DNA from 3 places in the Actinomadura vinacea genome. Region 1 is predicted to be linked to each of the others. Evidence: riboswitches for the same ligand, from Rfam matches in the RefSeq annotation. Region 1 holds a riboswitch; each other region holds the start of a gene.
The links. A riboswitch is a leader RNA that binds a small molecule or an ion and turns the genes downstream of it on or off. The one in region 1 is predicted to bind thiamine pyrophosphate.
Positions count from the first base shown of each region.

Region 2: another riboswitch for thiamine pyrophosphate. It lies ahead of ABD340_RS37275 (purine-cytosine permease family protein); the one in region 1 lies ahead of thiC (phosphomethylpyrimidine synthase ThiC).
Region 3: another riboswitch for thiamine pyrophosphate. It lies ahead of thiO (glycine oxidase ThiO); the one in region 1 lies ahead of thiC (phosphomethylpyrimidine synthase ThiC).

Region 1 covers NZ_BAAARW010000024.1:45,219-49,436, reverse strand. The annotation lists gene ABD340_RS31605 (sugar phosphate nucleotidyltransferase) at 1-296, opposite strand, end outside; gene clsA (cardiolipin synthase ClsA) at 293-955, opposite strand; gene ABD340_RS31595 (NUDIX hydrolase) at 1,177-1,698, shown strand; TPP riboswitch at 1,849-1,960, shown strand; gene thiC (phosphomethylpyrimidine synthase ThiC) at 1,955-3,700, shown strand; gene ABD340_RS31585 (RNA polymerase sigma factor) at 3,850-4,218, shown strand, end outside.
Region 2 covers NZ_BAAARW010000031.1:1,037-5,254, reverse strand. The annotation lists gene ABD340_RS37280 (PAS domain-containing protein) at 1-487, opposite strand, end outside; gene ABD340_RS37275 (purine-cytosine permease family protein) at 624-1,994, opposite strand; TPP riboswitch at 1,990-2,103, opposite strand; gene ABD340_RS37270 (rhodanese-like domain-containing protein) at 2,184-2,516, opposite strand; gene ABD340_RS37265 (SSI family serine proteinase inhibitor) at 2,719-3,033, shown strand; gene ABD340_RS37260 (hypothetical protein) at 3,043-3,462, shown strand; partial or broken gene ABD340_RS48195 (hypothetical protein) at 3,505-3,564, shown strand; gene ABD340_RS37250 (Fpg/Nei family DNA glycosylase) at 3,640-4,218, opposite strand, start outside.
Region 3 covers NZ_BAAARW010000005.1:78,297-82,514, forward strand. The annotation lists gene thiO (glycine oxidase ThiO) at 1-1,079, opposite strand, end outside; TPP riboswitch at 1,068-1,183, opposite strand; gene ABD340_RS06920 (NAD(P)/FAD-dependent oxidoreductase) at 1,269-2,474, shown strand; gene ABD340_RS06925 (Rv2175c family DNA-binding protein) at 2,512-2,895, shown strand; gene thiE (thiamine phosphate synthase) at 3,054-3,728, shown strand; gene ABD340_RS06935 (hypothetical protein) at 3,825-3,986, shown strand; gene ABD340_RS06940 (serine/threonine-protein kinase) at 4,006-4,218, opposite strand, start outside.

The sequences.
Region 1 (4,218 bases):
TCGTCGCGCAGCGCCTCCGCCGCGTTCTTGACGCTGCCCGCCGTGCCGAGCGGCATCTCCTCGGTGGCGTAGCTCAGCCTCATGCCGAGCTCCTCGCCGTCGCCGAAGTAGTTGCGGATCAGCGCGGCCAGGAACTGCACGGTCACCACCGTCTCGGTGAACCCGTGCCGCTTGAGCAGCCGGAGCACATGCTCCATGATCGGCCGGTTGACGAGCGGGAGCAGGGGCTTGGGCTGGTTGGCGGTCATCGGACGCAGCCGCGTCCCCTCGCCGCCCGCCATCACAACGGCCTTCATCGCGGTGTCCGCGCTCCCTTCGCGTCGCCGGCCGGAGGGCCCGGATCGGGAGCGCCCGGCGGGCCCGGCGGCGGGCCCGGGGGGTCGGCGCGGCCGGCCAGCACCAGTCGCCGCGTCTGCTCCCAGTAGAGGAGGGCCGCCCACCAGTACAGGGCCGTCCCCCAGATCGCGAACGACCATCCGATGACCTTCGCCGCGGTGGCCCACCACCCGGCGTGGTCGCCGAGCAGCAGCAGCGGGAAGGCGTACAGCAGGCACAGCGTCGCCGCCTTGCCCGCGAAGTGCACCGGAAGCGTCCCCATGTACCCCAGCCGCCGGACGATCGGCGGGATCGGGACGATCGCCGCCTCCCGCGCCACCAGCAGCAGCACCAGCCAGAGCGGGATGATGTCGCGCACGGTCAGCCCGGCCAGCGTCGCCAGGATGTAGAGCCGGTCGGCGGCCGGGTCCAGCACGGCGCCCAGCCTGCTGGTCTGGTCCAGCGCGCGGGCCAGCTTGCCGTCCAGCCAGTCCGACAGGCCGGCGAACACCAGCACGCCCAGCGCCCACCAGTCGGCCTCGGCCAGCACCAGCCACAGGAACAGCGGCACGCCCAGCAGCCGGGCGAAGCTCAGCGCGTTCGGCACCGTCCAGATCCGGCCCGACACGACCTCCGTCATCGCGCCCGACACCGCGTCCGCCACGGAGCCGGTCGCGGAGTCCGCCGCGGAGTCCGTCGTGAAGTCCGTCGTGAAGTCCGCTGTGAAGTCCGGGGCCGGGTCGCGGCCCGGCTCCGGCGGCCTGTCGACATCAGGGCTCACTGATGCGCTCGCCTCCCCTATCCCCCAGTGCCTTCGACCTTATCGTCAGGGCCGGTGAGGGCTCCGATACCCTTCCGGGCATGCGATGGACGCTGCACGGGGAGAAGTTCGTCTACCGCAGTCCGTGGCTGAACCTCTGCCTCGCCGACGTGGAACTGCCCGACGGCCGCCGGTTCGACCACCATCTGGTGCGGGTCCGCGACGCCGCGGGCGTCGTCGCGGTCGACGACCGCGACCGCGCGCTGCTGATCTGGCGGCACCGCTTCATCACCGACCAGTGGGGGTGGGAGATCCCCGGCGGGCGGGTCGAGGACGGCGAGGACCCGGCCGGCGCCGCCGCCCGCGAACTGCTGGAGGAGACCGGCTGGCGGGCCGGACCGATGCGCCGCCTGTTCGACGTCCCGGCCTCCCCCGGCCTGCACGACGGCGTCCACCACCTGTTCCGCGCCGACGGTGCGGAGCGGGTCGGTGAGCCGACCGACGTGGAGGCCGAGCGGATCGAGTGGGTGCCGCTGGCCTCGATTCCGGAGCTGGCGGCGCGCGGCGAGATCGGCTCCTCGTCCAGCCTGGCGGCGCTGCTCTACCTGACGTCGGCGCGCTGACCGGCGTCCGGAACCCGCCGTGGCCGGGACCGGCCGCGAGCGTCCCGCCGACGCCGCGGCGCCGTCCGGTCGTCCCGAAGCCGTCCGCGCTCGGCCCGGCCGGCACCGCCCCCGGTGGACGTCGCCGCGGGCGAGGGGTTAACGTCGTGCCCGACAGATCGCGGGGGCCCGGCGAACCGGGCTGAGATCGCGGCTGAGACGGCCGCCGACCGCTGGAACCTGACCGGGTAATGCCGGCGTAGGGAGAGATCCAGTCATGACCGAACACGGCTCGGTTCAGCCTGCCCGAAAGACGTACCTGACCGGCTCGCGGGCCGATCTGCGGGTGCCGATGCGGGAGGTCCCGTTGAGCAACGGGGACTCGGTGGTGCTCTACGACACCTCCGGCCCGTACACCGATCCCGCCCACCGGGCCGATGTGCGGCGCGGGCTGCCCCCGCTGCGCGAGGCGTGGATCGCCGAGCGCGGCGACACCGCCGAGTACGCGGGGCGGGCGGTCCGTCCCGAGGACGACGGGCGCCGCTCGGACGACCCGCTCCGCGACGGGGCGGCCTTCCGGCCGAGGCGGCCGCGCAGGGCCGCCGGCGGGCCGGTGACGCAGCGCGCCTACGCACGGCGCGGCGAGATCACCCCGGAGATGGAGTTCGTGGCGCTGCGCGAGGGGGTCGCACCGGAGCTGGTCCGGGACGAGCTGGCGGCCGGGCGGGCGGTGCTGCCCGCCAACGTCAACCATCCCGAGATCGAGCCGATGATCATCGGGCGGGCCTTCAAGGTCAAGGTCAACGCGAACATCGGCAACTCGGCCGTGGCGTCCTCGATCGAGGACGAGGTGGAGAAGATGACCTGGGCGACCCGCTGGGGCGCCGACACGATCATGGATCTGTCCACCGGGCGGGACATCCACTCCACCCGGGAGTGGATCCTGCGCAACTCGCCGGTGCCGGTCGGGACGGTGCCGCTGTACCAGGCGGTGGAGAAGGTCGGCGGCGACCCCGCCGAGCTGACCTACGAGGTCTTCCGGGACACCGTGATCGAGCAGGCCGAGCAGGGCGTGGACTACATGACCGTGCACGCCGGGGTGCTGCTGCGGTACGTGCCGCTGACGGCGCGCCGCAAGACCGGGATCGTGTCCCGGGGCGGCTCGATCATGGCGGCCTGGTGCCTGGCCCACCACGAGGAGAACTTCCTCTACACCCGCTTCCGGGAGCTGTGCGAGATCTTCGCGGCCTACGACATCACCTGGTCGCTGGGCGACGGGCTGCGGCCGGGGTCGATCGCCGACGCCAACGACGAGGCGCAGTTCGCCGAGCTGCGCACGCAGGGCGAGCTGACCCGGATCGCGGCGGGGTTCGGCAACCAGGTGATGAACGAGGGGCCCGGCCACGTCCCGATGCACAAGATCAAGGAGAACGTGGACCGGCAGCAGGAGTGGTGCGACGGCGCGCCCTTCTACACCCTCGGCCCGCTGACCACCGACATCGCGCCCGGCCACGACCACATCACCTCGGCGATCGGCGCCGCGATGATCGGCTGGCACGGCACCGCGATGCTCTGCTACGTCACGCCCAAGGAGCATCTGGGGCTGCCGGACCGCGAGGACGTGAAGGCGGGCATGATCGCCTACAGGATCGCCGCGCACGCGGCGGATCTGGCCAAGGGGCACCCGGGGGCGCAGGCGTGGGACGACGCGCTGTCGGACGCCCGGTTCGAGTTCCGCTGGGAGGACCAGTTCAACCTGGCGCTCGACCCGGACACGGCGCGCTCGTTCCATGACGAGACGCTCCCGGCCGCCCCGGCCAAGACGGCGCACTTCTGCTCGATGTGCGGCCCGCACTTCTGTGCGATGAAGATCACACAGGATGTGCGCCGGTACGCCGGCGAGCGCGGGCTGGCCGAGCACGAGGCCCTGAAGGCCGGGATGCGCGACAAGGCCGCGGAGTTCGCCGCCTCCGGCAACCGCGTCTACCTCCCGATCGCGGACCGGTCGCCCGAAGACCGTTGATCGTCCGAACGCCGCCGGATCCGCTCGCATCTGATAGGTCACGCCCGAAAAGCGCGCTACGCGAAACGGGCGAGATCGCGAGAAGATGAAGCCGCGCCGTCCGGTGCGGCGCGCGGACCGGTGGTCGGTCAGGACGGGTGGTGGTGCCGGTGGACGCGCCTGAACCTGCGGCGGCGCGCGACCAGGAGCTGCGCGCGCGGCTCGCCGCGGGTGACGAGGACGCGCTGGCCGAGGTGTACGACCTGTTCTCGCCCCTGGTGTACGGGCTGGCCAGGCGGGTGACGGCGGACGCCGAGGCGGCCGGCGACGTGACCCAGGAGGTCTTCGTCGGGTTGTGGGAGCGGCCGCTGGCGTTCGACCCGGCGAAGGGGTCGCTGCGCACCTGGCTGGCGACGCTGGCGCACCGCCGGGCGGTCGACTGGGTGCGCCGGGAGAGCCGCCACCGGCGGCCACCTCCGGTCATCGACCGGGAGGGCAACGGCCATCACGGGGTGGAGGAGGAGGTCCTCGAGGGCGAG
Region 2 (4,218 bases), on a different contig from region 1:
GGTCGAGCACGACGTCCAGGTCCAGCTCGGCGTTGAGGTCGGCGACGATGTCGTTGAGACGGCGCACCAGCCGGGCCCGTTCGGCCGTGTGGTACTGGGCGACCTCGTCCTCCTCGACCGGGTGGTAGACCCCGACCAGGCCGAGCGGGGCGCCGTCGCCGTCCAGCAGCAGGCTGGTGTCGATCCGGACGTCGATCAGCCGCCCGTCCCGGCGGAACCTGCGGGTGGCGATGGAGATCTGCCCGCCCTCCCCGCCGCGCCGGGTGAGGAGCCGCTCCTGCACCGCGTTGTGCTCGGCCATGAGCTCGTCCGGGACGATCGGCAGCGGCCGCCCGAGCACCTCCGCGGCGCTCCAGCCGAACATCCGCTCGGCCGCCGGATTCCACACGGTGACGTGGACTCCGTCGTCCACGGCGACGATCGCGTCCGCCGCGCACTCGATGACGGCGCGGGCGATCGGGTCATGAACGGTCTGCACGCCTGTCATCGTGCCATCGCCCTTCGGCGCGGCGCCGGGCAACCGGCGGTGAAAAGTTCTCACCTCGCCGTCCGGACTGCTGGTAGAACGCCACGTCAGAGCCTGGGTAGAGGCGGATTCGGCCGGGTGCGGCGGGCATGCGGGCTCAGCCGGCGTCCACCCGGGTTGACTGGGACGGCCGGGCCGGCCGCCCGATCAGGACGGCGGCGAGCCCGGCCGCGAGGAAGGAGAGCAGCGACGCGCTCATCCAGGTCTGCGGCGTGAAGCCCAGCGCGCCCTGCACGTCCTGCCAGAACGCCGCCCACCAGCTCACCCCGCCCGGGTAGATCAGCTGGTAGCCGACGAACCCGATCGCCCAGGCGGCGATCATGCCCCAGCGGGACGGGGCGTCCCGCGCGGTGTCCCAGCCGCGGCGCCCGCGGCCCAGGAAGAAGTCGGCGGCCAGGACGCCCAGCATCGGCACGAACACCGACCCGATCAGGGAGAGGAACGCCGCGTAGTCCCCGATGTCCAGCAGCAGCGCCAGCCCGGTGATCCCGGCGCCCAGCGCCACGGTCAGCACCCGGCGGTCGGCGCGCGGGATCAGGTTCTGGATGGAGACGGCGGTGGAGTAGACGTTCGCGAACGACTGGTCGGCCTCCCGCAGCACGAACACCGCGAAGAACAGCGCGCCCATCGTCACGCCCAGGAACGGGTCGAACACCTTCGCCGAGTCCCCCGCCACCAGCGCCAGCGCCAGCAGCCCCAGGACGTAGGCGAAGATCTGCGTCGCGGAGTAGCCGACGGCGGCCGCGCCGAAGGCCCCGCGGGCGGAACGCGCGTGCCGGGTGTAGTCGGCGGCCACCGGCACCCAGGAGATCGACACGGCCAGCGCCGCGTCCGCCCCGATCCAGAACCCGCCCCAGGACCCCTCGGTCAGGTCGGGCAGCGGCTCGCGCAGCAGCTGGACGTAGAAGTACACCAGCGCGACCATCACGGCGGCCGTGACGTAGCGGCGCAGCAGCCGCACCGACCCCAGCGGCCAGATCGTCAGCGCGGTGGTCAGGATCCCCGCCGCGATCACGTACCCCCAGCGCGGCGGGCCGTCCCACAGCCGGCGCGCCGCGTCCGCGATCACGATCAGCTCGAACGTGCCCCACCCGACCAGCTGCGCGATGTTCAGCACGGTCGGCACATACGACAGCCGGGCGCCGAACAGCCCGCGCAGCAGCACCATCGCGGGCTGCCCCGTACGCGCGCCCGGCGCCGCCGCCAGGCCCAGCATCAGCCCGCCCAAGATCGTCCCGACGGTCATCGCGACGATCCCGGCCGCGATCGACAGCGTCGGACGGCCGTTCTCGTCGGGGGCCAGCACGGTGTACGCGCCGGAGAACGCGAAGAGGCTGACGCCGAGATTGGCCCAGAACGCACCCTGGTCCCAGAAGCCGAGCGCCCGGGGCGCCGGTTCGTCGAGGGTGAAGGGGACCTCGGCGTGCGGACGCCGCTCGGCCTTGGACGCAACGCTGGATTCGCGCACCGGAGAGCACTCTCCCTACGCCGGCATTACCCGGACAGGTTCATGCGGTCGGCGACGCCGATGAGTCGCCCTCTCAGCCCGGTCGGCCCGAGCTCCCGCGGATATCGGTCGAACAGATCGTACCGAGGCGAACCACGCGAAACCACCACCGGTCCGGTGCGGCCGGTGGCATCCGGCGGTAAGACCAGGTCAGGCGATGTACGGCGGTGCGCCGGAGTCGGTCTCGATCGGCCGTCCGGCCTCCACCCAGCGCTTCATGCCGCCGTCGACGTTCTTGGCCAGCCAGCCCGCCTGGTTCAGCGCGACGGTCACCTGCGCCGAACGCTGCCCGGACCGGCAGACCACGTAGACCTCCTGGTCGCGAGGCACCTCGCCGGCGCGGTCGCTCAACCGTCCCATCGAAATGTGCACCGCCCCGGGCGCGTGACCGGCGTCCCACTCCTCCTGCTCGCGCACATCCAGCAGGTACGCGTCCTGCGGAACGTCCTTCGCGTCAACCGCCGGGACATCGTCCCCGAAAATCATCACACCTCCATGGAACCGCGCGGACCCCACCTGCGTCGAATCACGCATGCGGTATCGGACGCTCCTTTTCACGACGCCCGGGCTAGCCATGATCCTGTCACTGGCTGCCTGCGGCTCAGAACAGGCCACGAGCAAACCCGCTGACCAGCCCTCGGCCACGACGTCCGTCCAGCCCTCCGGATCCCCGGAGGCGAAGAACATGCTGACCGTCCAAGTCAAGGCCTCCGCCCAGGCGCCGGCCAAGACCTGGACGCTGTCCTGCGACCCCGCGGGCGGCGATCACCCGAAGGCGCAGCAGGCGTGCGCCACGCTGGCCAAGGCCAAGGATCCCTTCAAGCCCACACCCACCGACCAGATGTGCACCAAGATCTATGGTGGTCCGGAGATCGCCACGGTCAAGGGCACCTGGCATGACAAGCCGGTCGACGCCAAGTTCACCCGCGCCGACGGCTGCGAACTGCACCGCTGGACCCAGGTCGCCCCGCTCTTGGGCGACGTGCCGAAGGTCCGCTGAGCCAAGAACATCTCAAACCCCGCACCGCCGAGCCCGCCGACCCGGGTTCGGCGGCCTACTCCGCGGCCGCTCCGACCGCGACCGCCCCTTCCGGCCCGCACGGCTCGTCCAAGGACAACACGTCGCCGGAGGGGAACTTCCCACTCCGCAGCCGCGCTGCGACCCCACCACCCGGCCCACCCGTGGGTCGGGCCCGACCCGCTGGACGAGGAGTTCACGCCGGAGGCGCTGGCCGCGATCGTCAACGGCAAGCGCGCCCAGATCAAGGGGTTGCTGCGCGATCAAAGAATCGTCGCGGGCATCGGGAACGCCTGGTTCAAGGAGGACGGCGAGGACAACCCGCGCCCTACGTTGCGGGCTGGGACTGCCCTTAGCACCTTGCGGAGCTTGCGGCGAACGCCCTGCGGCGGCTGGGGCTCACCAGGTTGACCCGCGGGCCTCAACAGGCGCAGCGCGGGGTGGGACGAGGGGGTGACGGTGGCGGAGACGGGCAGTCCGCGGCTGCTCTTCGGAACGGGCCTGCCGGTGCGCCACTACCTGCCGGAGCCGCATGTGCGGATGGATCTGCTGGAGTCCACCGACACCGTTACCGGTGCCCGTTCGCGCTCACTTGAGCAGCCGCGACATCCGGCGATCGGCCAGCGGCTTGCCGCCGGTCTGGCAGGTGGGGCAGTACTGCAACGAGGAGTCGGCGAACGACACCTCGCGGATGACGTCGCCGCAGACCGGGCACTTCTCACCGGTACGGGCATGCACTCGCAGCCCGGTCTTCTTCTCGCCCTTGAGATCCTGGGCCGCCAGGCCGCGGGACCGCTCGACCGCGTCGCGGAGCGTGCCGACGATCGCCTCGTGGAGGGTGCGGACGTCGTCCTCGGTCAGCGAAGAGGCGATCTTGAACGGTGACATCCGGGCGGCGTGCAGCACCTCGTCGGAGTAGGCGTTCCCGATGCCCGCGACGATCCGTTGATCGCGCAGCAACCCCTTGATCTGGGCGCGCTTGCCGTTGACGATCGCGGCCAGCGCCTCCGGCGTGAACCCCTCGCCCAGCGGGTCGGGCCCGAGCGAGGCGACACCGGGGATCTCCTGCGCGTCCCGAACGACGTACACGGCCAGGCCCTTCTTGGTGCCGGCCTCGGTCAGGTCGAAGCCGGACCCGTCATCCAGATGGACCCGCAGGGCGAGCGG
Region 3 (4,218 bases), on a different contig from region 1:
GCCTCGGGCACGGTGCCCTCCAGCAGCGCCTCGGTGAGGATGTCGGCGCTGATCGGGGTGAGCAGGATGCCGTTGCGGAAGTGGCCGGTGCCGAGGACGAGACCGGGCAGCCCGGTCGGGCCCATCACCGGGGCGTTGTCGGGGGAGCCGGGGCGCAGCCCCGCCGACACCTCGACGAACTCCAGCTCGGTGATGCCGGGCAGCAGCTCCCGCGCGTCCCGCAGCAGCTCCCACAGCCCGCCGGCGGTCACCCGGGTGTCGAAGCCCATCTCCTCCTGCGTGGCGCCGACCACCACCTCGCCGTCGGCACGCGGCACGAGGTAGACCGGCGAGCCCTTCACCACCCCGCGGGTGCAGCGCCGCAGGAACGGCACGGCGGTGCGCAGCCGGATGACCTGGCCCTTCACCGGGCGGATCGGTGGAACGATCCCGGGCGGCAGGCCCCCGATGCCGCCCGACCAGGAACCGGCCGCCAGCAGCACCCTGTCGGCGCGGACCTCGGTGCCGTCGCGGAGCCGGATGCCCCTGGCCGCGTCGTCCGCCACGATCACGGCGGCGGCGTGCTCGCGCACCAGCCGGGCACCGTGCCGCTCGGCGGCCGCCAGCAGCGCCGGCGCCAGCCGCCGCGGGTCGATCGCGCCGTCCCGGGGGGCCAGCAGGCCGCCGCGCACGCCCGGCGCCAGCATCGGCTCCAGCCTGCGGCACTCGCGGCCGCTCAGCGCCTCGGCGGGGACGCCCAGCGACTCCTGGAACCGCCGCATCTCGTCGAGGTGGGCCAGGTCGTCGGCGTCGAAGGCGACCTCCAGGATGCCGTCGGCGCGGTAGCCGGTGGGCAGCCCGGTCAGCTCCTCCAGCTCGGCGGCGAACGCGCCGTACCGGTCGCGGGAGGCCAGGCCGAGGCGCAGCAGCGGCTCCTCGCCGTAGGCCAGCTCGCTGACCGGGGTGAGCATGCCCGCCGCCACGGCGGACGCGCCGCTCGCGGGGGCCGGATCGATCAGCGTGACGGCGGCGCCGCGTGCGGCGGCGCGCCAGGCGGTGGCCAGCCCGATGACACCGGCACCGATGATCGCAATGTCCATCCCGCTCCCTTCGCCGGCATGATCCGGATCAGGTCCAAGCGGTCGGCGGCCCGTCGATAGCCGCCCTCTCAGCCCGGTCGTACCGGACTCCCGCGCATGTTCCCCCTAGCCTACGTCCACCTGCTGATTATGGGGCGACCCGGGCACCACCCGTCCCGCGGGCCGGTCCGGTGGTTATCGTGAGCCGTCATGGAGAGCGTGGTCGTGGTGGGTGGCGGGCTGGCCGGCGTGCGAGCGGTCGAGGCCCTGCGCGGCAAGGGATTCCAGGGCGGGCTGACGCTCGTCTCCGCGGAGCGGCACCGGCCGTACGACCGGCCGCCGCTGTCGAAGGCGGTGCTGGCCGGCGAGCGCGACGACACCACCGTCGACGCCGACTGGGACGCGCTCGGCGCCCGGCTGCTGCTCGGCGAGCGCGCCACCGCGCTGCGGCCCGCGCCGGGAGGCGGCGGTACGGTCGCCACCACGGCCGGCGACCTGCGCTTCGACGGGCTCGTCATCGCGACCGGGGCCGCCCCGATCACGCTGCCCGGCGGCGGGCCGCAGCGGGTGCTGCGCACCGTCGACGACGCCCGCGCCCTGCGCGCCCGCCTGGCCGAGGGCACCCGCGTCGTCATCGTCGGGGCCGGCTGGATCGGCGCCGAGGTCGCCACCACCGCCGCCCGGAAGGGCTGCGCGGTCACCGTCGTGGAGGCGGCCGACACGCCGCTGGCCAACGCCGTCGGGCCGGAGGTCGGCGCGCTCACCGCCCCCTGGTACGCCGAGGCGGGCGTGGAGTTGCGCACGGGCGTCAAGGTCGCCGCGATCGAGGCGGACGGCCTCGCCCTCGCCGACGGCGGCCGGATCGCCGCCGACGAGGTCGTGGTCGGCGTCGGCGTCCGCCCCTCGCTGGACTGGCTGGAGGGCTCCGGCGTCCTGGTCCAGGGCGGGATCGTCACCGACGCCGCGTTCCGCGCGACCGTCGGCGCGGACGACCTCCGCTCCGACATCGTCGCGGTCGGCGACTGCGCGGCCTGGTGGTCGCACCGGTACGGGCGCCGCCTGCTCGTCGAGCACTGGGACACCGCCCTCAACGCCCCCGAGGTCGCCGCCGCGACCCTGCTCGGCCAGGAGGCGGCCTACGACCCCGTCCCCTACTTCTGGTCCGAGCAGTTCGGGCGCATGGTCCAGTACGCGGGCCACCACCCCGCGGCCGAACGCCTCGTCCGCCGCGGCGACCCGGCGGAGGCCAAGTGGGCGGTCTGCTGGCTCAGCGGGGACCGGCTGGAGGCCGTCCTCACGGTGAACCGGCCGCGCGACCTGATGCAGGCCAGACGGGTCATCGCCGCGGGCACCCCGGTCGACCCCGAGGCCGTCGCCGATCCCGACATTCCGATCAAGGACGCGGTGCGTTCCTGAGGGTTTGAGCGTCATGGGCGCGTGGTAGCAAGGGGGCGTGACGCAACTGCACGCAACCGTAGAAAGCGCTCTGGATCCCCGGACCGAATCCCTCGTCGGTGAGTGGCTCACCCTCAAGGAGGCGACCGACGCCCTCGGGATCAAGAGCGGCAGGATCAAGCAGCTGCTCAGCGAGCGCAAACTGCTGGCGGTACGCCGCGAGGGCAGGCCCATGGTGCCCGCGTCCTTCATCAAGGACGGGCAGGTCGTCAAGGGGCTGCCCGGCACTCTCACGCTGCTGTCGGACGCGGGGTTCGACGATGTGGAGACCCTGCGCTGGCTCTTCACCGCCGACGACACGCTGCCGGGCACGCCGGTCCAGGCGCTCAGCGAGAACCGCGGAACCGAGGTCCGCAGGCGGGCGCAGGCGCTGGCCTTCTGACCGGCGGTCCGGGCCCGGCGCGGAACCGGACTTAGCCCATCAGAGCAGTCCAAAGCAGCACACATGACAGGATGACGGGGCCGCGCGCGGCGGCGGTTCGCGCCGCGCCGGCCCCGTGATCGCTTCTGCCCAGTGCCGGAAAGGAACCAGCCCCGACCGTGTCCAGGCATCTGCTCTCCGAACGTGCCGTGGCCCTGCGCGCCCGGCTCGACCGGTCCCGCCTCTACCTCTGCACGGACGCCCGGGAGCGTCAGGGGGACCTGCCCGCCTTCCTCGACGCGGCGCTCGCGGGCGGCGTCGACATCGTCCAGCTTCGCCAGAAGGACCTGGAAGCGCGGCAGGAGATGGAGCACCTGCGGGTGTTCCGGGACGCCTGCGACCGGCACGGGGCGCTGCTGGCCGTCAACGACCGGGCCGACATCGCGCACGCCGTCCAGGCAGACGTGCTGCACCTCGGGCAGGACGACCTGCCGGTCGGGGCCGCCCGCGCGATCGTGGGCGAGGACATCCTGATCGGCCGGTCCACGCACTCCGACGAGCAGGCCTCGGCCGCGGCCGCCGAGCCGGGCGTCGACTACTTCTGCGCCGGCCCGGTCTGGCCGACGCCGACCAAGCCGGGCCGGGCGGCGCCCGGCCTGAAGCTGCTGGAGTACGTGGCGGCGCAGCGCGAGGGGCGCCCGTGGTTCGCGATCGGCGGGATCGACTCCGGCCGCCTCCAGCAGGTCCTGGACGCGGGCGCGCGGCGGGCCGTGGTCGTCCGGGCGATCACCGAGGCCGACGATCCGGGGGCCGCGGCGGCGGAGCTGGCGCGGCGGCTGCGCGAGGCCGGCTGACCCGGGGCCGCGCCCGGCCGCCGGGTGGGACGGATCACCGATGCTCTGGATCACATCCGCGGCCGACCACCGCGCGCGATGCCCGACAATGGGGCCATGAGCCTGGGACCCGAAGACGAGCGCCCGGTGGATCTGTCCGACGACGATCTGGAGATCCTCCCGGACCAGACCTCCGACGACACCGACTCCGGCTGGGGCGACTGGCGCGGCGGTGACGACGACGCGCGGCTGATCGAGGACCGCCCGCCGCACTGGTGACCCGTCCCGCCGTACCGTCCTAGAAGAGGATGCCCAGCACGAAACCGGTCGACATCACCGCGGCGAGCGCCACCATCATCCGCCACCGGTACCGGGGGATCCGCTTGGGACGCGGCTTCGGCGCGAACTCCTGGCCGTCCCGCAGCGCCCGCACCACCTGCCGGGCCGTGGGCCGGGCGGCCGGGTTCTTGTCGAGGCAGCGCGCGACCAGGTCGCCCAGCGGCCCCTCCAG